Regions from separate parts of the Paenibacillus naphthalenovorans genome, predicted to be linked through region 2. Evidence: riboswitches for the same ligand, from Rfam matches in the RefSeq annotation. Region 2 holds a riboswitch; the other holds the start of a gene.
The links. A riboswitch is a leader RNA that binds a small molecule or an ion and turns the genes downstream of it on or off. The one in region 2 is predicted to bind cyclic di-AMP.
Positions count from the first base shown of each region.

Region 1: linked by a shared signal. The riboswitch ahead of IJ22_RS15010 (TrkH family potassium uptake protein) and the one ahead of IJ22_RS07525 (APC family permease) in region 2 are both predicted to bind cyclic di-AMP.

Region 1 is NZ_CP013652.1:3,059,286-3,062,393, forward strand. It holds gene IJ22_RS15005 (potassium channel family protein) at 1-308, opposite strand, end outside; gene IJ22_RS15010 (TrkH family potassium uptake protein) at 322-1,674, opposite strand; cyclic di-AMP (ydaO/yuaA leader) riboswitch at 1,739-1,877, opposite strand; gene IJ22_RS15015 (CPBP family intramembrane glutamic endopeptidase) at 2,106-3,108, shown strand, end outside.
Region 2 is NZ_CP013652.1:1,561,156-1,564,263, reverse strand. It holds gene IJ22_RS07530 (DUF445 domain-containing protein) at 1-203, opposite strand, end outside; gene IJ22_RS07525 (APC family permease) at 221-2,038, opposite strand; cyclic di-AMP (ydaO/yuaA leader) riboswitch at 2,246-2,413, opposite strand; gene IJ22_RS07520 (cysteine hydrolase family protein) at 2,727-3,108, shown strand, end outside.

The DNA.
Region 1 (3,108 bases), 1.5 Mb from region 2:
GACAGCGCTTTGGCTACGACCGTTTTGACCCCAATGTCCTTTAATAGAATCGCAGTAAGAATGCTCGCTTGAATATCGTTGCCGATCGCCACCACCACGCAATCGAAATTCCGGATGCCCAGCGATCGGATCACCTCTTCTTCCGTCGAGTCCGCTACCACCACGTGCGTCAGCTTGTCGCTCATCTCCTCCACCGCTTCTTCGTCCACATCGATGCCAAGCACCTCATAGCCCAGTTTCAGAAGCTCCTCGGCAAGACTTGAACCGAATCGTCCTAATCCAATGACTGCGTATTGAGTGTTTTTCATCCATTCGTTTCCCCTAACCAATCGTAATTTTGCCTTCCGGATATCTGTACAATTCCTTCTCCGCCTTCGGACCCAGTGCATAAGCCAATGTCAGCGGACCCAGACGTCCGGTAAACATAGTAAACGCGATAAGGATCTTGCCGAGATCCGACAAATCCGGTGTTAACCCCATCGACAAGCCAACCGTGCCAAAGGCCGATGTCACTTCAAACAAAATCATCAGGAACGCATGATCCTCCGTTGTAGAAAGAATCATCGTGATCGTGACGACCAGCGCCAAAGCGACCATCGTAATCGTAACGGCCTTCAGAATCCTTTCTTTGCCTAACCGGTGACGGAAGAGTACAATGTCTTCCTTCCCGCGGACCATCGCGATCATCGCGCCAACCAGCGTGGTAAAGGTCGTCGTTTTGATCCCTCCGCCTGTAGAGCCGGGAGAAGCACCGATGAACATCAGAATGATGATAAAAAACTGCGTCGCCTGCCTAAGCCCGGCAATATCAAGCGTATTGGCTCCAGCTGTCCGCGGTGTAACGGATTGAAACAGTGAGGCGAGTATTTTGCCGGACCAGTCGAGCGGTCCAAGCGTTCTGGAATTCGTAAATTCGAAGATAAATATAATCAACGCCCCGATTCCGATCAAAAAACCGGTAGCGCTTAGCACCACTTTGGTATGAAGCGTCAGCTTTTGGTTCCTTCTATAATCCATGAGGTCCGACAGAACGACGAAACCGATTCCACCCAAAATGATGAGTCCCATCGAAACCGCGTTGATCACCGGATCAGCTGCATAAGCCGTCAAGCTGCTGAATTTTCCCGTTACCGGCCCGAAAATATCGAAACCGGCATTGTTGAAGAAGGAGACGGCATGAAAAATACCATAATAAGCCGCTTTGCCGGGACCCAAATCAACCGACCATCGAACAGCGAAAATAACGGCAGCCGTAAACTCAATCGTGAGCGAATAAATCATCACCTTACGGATTAACCGCACAATGCCTTCAAGACTGTTCTGGTTCAGTGCTTCTTGCAAAATAAGCTTTTCTTTAAGTGAGATGCGCTTTTTCAGGGCAAATGCGAATAAGGTAGCCATGGTCATAAACCCGAGCCCGCCGACCTGGATCAATAGCATGATAACCATCTGGCCGAACAGGGTAAAATAAGTGCCCGTATCCACAACGACAAGTCCGGTTACACAGGCTGCCGATGTCGCCGTGAATAAAGCATCCAGGAAACGCATCGGTACACCGCTGGCCGAGGCCGCGGGAAGCGACAACAGCATGGAGCCGATCAAGATCATAACAGCAAAACCGATGACCAAAATTTGCGGAGGCGTGAGCTCGACTTTCCTGGCAATGGTTTTCATGAATGCACCCCTATTTGACGTTTCAGGCAACAAAAAAGACACTGGAAACCCAATGTCAATTTAAGGTTCCTGTAATTCAAGCCTACGAGGTTAGCTGTCGGATTCGGATGTACAGGCACCCTATCAGCGGATTGTATCCGCTGAATTCACCCCTAAACTCATGGTTCCCCCGTTTTCCTTTAGAAATTCGGCTCGCTATTCAATTGATATGAATTATAATCCTCTTTTCATTGAAGTACAAAGCCTTGTTTCACCTGAATGCACCGGATTTCGCAAAATTACGACATATGTAAGCGTTTTTATAGGTGTGGCGCTTCGCTTTGCTGAATATTGCCTCACGTAGCTCTTGTTATCATTGGATTTGCTTATGGAATGTATGCTACCTTAAAAGAATAGACTGTTATTATCCCATATCTGCTAAGGAGCATTTCATGCCGAAACGACGATTCGAACCTCCACTGCTGCTTCTGGCCGTCCTTGGCCTGATGCTGTACCTGGGCGTTACGTTTGCCTCCGCCTATTTGGACAAGACTCGCCTCCCTAAAGACGATGCCGAAGACCTTCCCGTCGTTACAAAGCAGCAAGCGGCGAATGCTGCGATGAGCTTTGTCCGCAACCGCTTTGCGATAGGACCAGGCGCACAAGCCCATACCTTGTACCAATCTTACCCGGTAAGAAACGGCTATTTGCTAAAGGAGCAGCTGTACGATCAATACAAGAAAAAATATGAAGGACGATTTCCCCTCGAATATTTTGAGGTGGAGATTAACGACATCGAAAAGGGCGCAACGTACTATGTGGCGGTGAATTATAAAACCTTGGCCATATTCGGATTCTCGATGAGCCGGACCGCAACCGCCAGAAGCGAATCCGTAAGCTCTCCGGATGCCGGCCTCCTGAAGACGGCGAATACCGCCATTCGGGAGATGGGCTATGACCCCGCGGAATTTGCATTGACGGGCGAATCCGGGCGGGCCGGGAACGGAAGTCTCATCTTCCGTAGCAAGACGGAGCGAATAGGCGAAGCCCCGCTGGAGCTTCACCTGAAAGTGTCCGGCAGCCGGGTCACTGCGTTTGTGCCGGTATTTACGGTTCCGGATGCGTTCATGGCCTGGCAGGAAGCGCAGGATCGCCGTTCCGCTTTAATGACGCGGATCAGTATCGGAATCTCGCTTGTGATGACACTCGCGGCGCTGATCCTAGTTGTGCGGCGGCGGCGTGACATCCGCTATGCGCGCGGTGCGCTGCTCACGTTTTTCTTCGTGGCGATTTATATCGTCAACAATTTTAATATGATCCCTGCGTTCCGAACGATGCACGGAAGCGGACCTTCCTGGCCAGTAGCCCTGTTTTACTTATGGTTCACCAATATTGTTGTCGGACTGATGGCCCTTTCGACGTATTTGGCCTTGAGTGCGGGGCGGCGGCTCTGGC
Region 2 (3,108 bases):
AAGGATGTATGCGGCACCGGTATGCCGAAAGGATGACGGAAAAGAGCGGTCACGGCAAACCAATCCGCAATGCCGCCGACCAAACCGGCTTCAAAGCCGCCTTTCAACAGAGCAACCAAAGGAGTCTCCTGAAGAAATAAAGTGATTAAAAAGCCGCCGGTCATAAAGGCCAATGACAGTCCGGCCAAATATCTTGAGTTCATCTGCGGCCTCCTTCCGGTTATTTATGGAGATGGTAAGGCACTGTAGCGATCACGACGTCTTTATGATTGAATAAGTAAGCCCTTAACAGTAACCCGGTCTGATTATGGAGGAAATAATGCCACCAATGCCTGGTAATGAATTGCGGAATTAATATGGTAATATGATCCGTTTCCGACGTTTTCCACTCCACCGTTTCAATGAATCTCATTAACGGCCTGATGATGCTTCGGTAGCTTGAACGGAGCGTAATCAGCCGGACGCCCGGGTTCCATTCTTCCCATTTCTTCTCCATCCGTGCGATATCCTCATCGTCAAATCCGACATATACGGCGACAACATGATTGGTTAGAGACTTGGCATAGCTGAGCGAATTCATAACCACCCGGGTAATGCCGGCTACGGGAACGACGATCGTGCTGCCTTTTATCACTGGTTTTTCCTCATCCATGTCGATTCGCAGTTCGTCCGCTATGTTCAGGTAGTGCCGGTGAATTTGGAAGAAGAGGAAAATGACAATCGGCAAAAAGATAAAGATCATCCATACTTGATTGAACTTGGTCAAAATGAAGATCAGCGTAATCGCCAGCGTCGTGAACATCCCGATCGTGTTGACAATGAAGCGGATCAGCCAGCCCGCCGGCCTCAGCTTTACCCAACGGACCATCATCCCCAGTTGGGATAAGGTGAAAGGAATAAACACCCCTACGGCATAAAGCGGAATCAGGTTCTCCGTATGTCCTTGGAAAAGAATAACAAGCAATGCCGACAATACACCTAAGAAGATAATGCCGTTAGAAAAACCGAGCCGGTCGCCGCGCACCATAAACATATGCGGCATGTATTTGTCTTTGGCCAGCATAAAGGCAAGCAGCGGGAATGCGGAATACGCTGTATTTGCCGCCAAAAACAGAATCAAAGCGGTGGTGCCTTGGATGAAATAGTAAAGGATGCCCCGGCCGAATGTGTTTGCCGCAATTTGGGATACGACCGTTTCTTTTGGAGCCGGCGTGATTCCATACCAATAGGCAAGTAAACTGATACCGATAAACATGGCACCTAGAATCGTGCCCATCATCATTAGCGTAGCGGCTGCATTGCGCTCAGCCGGTTGTTTAAAGTTTGGAATGGCATTGGATACGGCTTCTACTCCGGTTAGCGCGGAACACCCTGAACTGAAAGCCTTCAATAGGAGGAACCAACTGATGTTCGAAACGGCTGTGCCCAGTTCAGGCACTTCGGCGTGTCCCCCGCCCGATATATATTTGATGACTCCCGAAATGATAAGAACAAAAATGGCGAAGACAAACAAATAAACGGGCAGTGCTAAAACGGATGCAGACTCCGTAATTCCTCGCAAGTTCATGATGGTAAGAAACAGGATCATCGTCAACGCAATAAGGACCCGGTGTTCATGCAAGGATGGAAATGCCGAGGTAATGGCATCCGTCCCGGCCGAGGAACTGACAGCAACAGTCAGGATATAATCCACCAACAGCGAGCCTCCGGCCATCAAACCGATGGAGACGCCCAAATTGTCTTTGGCTACGACATAAGCTCCTCCCCCTTTGGGGTAAGCAAAAATCGTCTGCCGGTAAGAAAAAATGAGAACCGTCAGCAATCCGAGAACGGCTATGGAAATGGGGATCGAATACCATATTGCGGCAAAGCCTGCAGCCATCAATATGATCAAAATTTGTTCGGTACCGTAAGCAACAGAAGATAATGCGTCTGAAGAAAGTACCGCAAGCGCCTTAAACTTGCTTAGTTTTTCTTCTTCAATCTCGGTTGACTTCATAGGCCGGCCGATTAATAATCGTTTTATTTTATTTAGCATACTGTTCCCGCCCTCATTATTTATTAAGGAGTTTTGTAAACAAGATCATCACAACAAAAAAACCCTTAAATCTCCAGGAAGAAACTTTACTTATGGTTTCCAAATGTGTTGTTAATCAATCATCCTCCAACCTATCCCGTTTTTAGACAACAAAAAAACACAGAGGCTTGAGCTCTGTGTTTGCCTATCAGCAGACAGCACGTTCAACTCCTCTCTCATACAACGCTTACGAGGTTAGCTGTCGGATTCGGGCTATGAGAGCAGCCCTACGTGCGGAATAAACATGTTCCTGCACGATTCACCCCATGGACATCCAAATATATGTCCTTATTGGTTCCCCCGTTTTCCTGTTTGGAAATTCAGCAAGGTGATATGTTCAATGGTTGAATCTTACACCTTACAGGACAACATTGCAAAGCAAGAAATCGGATAAAACCTTTGCTAGATATGAATTGCTTTGTAAATGAGACGCTTTTATAGATCGCTTTCTTTGTTTTACTTCAAATTTCATGGATTTTCTTTATATTTCAGGATTTTTGCGTTTGCGGGCTGTTGCGGATGCTTGAAAACCAATGGATTGGAGTTGTTTTCCCATTCCTTTTTGTTCCCAGCTGAATTTGAATAAGCCATGGAATAAAGCACATAATAGGGTGCGTATACCAAGTATACCCATGAAAGGGGAATCCTCATGAGAAAAATACTGCAGTGTTCCTTTGTGTTTTCGTTTCTTGTCTTTGTTGATCTTTATGGTGTTGCAGCAGCACAAACCGCACCATTTTCATCGCCGGGAATGCAGGTGGATCAAAGCCATACCGCTTTGGTGATCACAGATCCGCAAAATGACTTTTTAAGCCCGAAAGGTGCAGCATGGAATTTAGTGAAAGACAGCGTTGCTGAAAATCACACGATTGAGAACATTGAATTATTATTAAAAACAGCAAAAAAGAATAAGTTTAAAGTATTTGTGTCCCCTCATTACTATTATCCCTATGACCAAAAATGGTTATTTGGGGGTGCTATGGAACATGTGATGCACGATATCAAAATGTATCAGCGAAAAGGTCCATTAT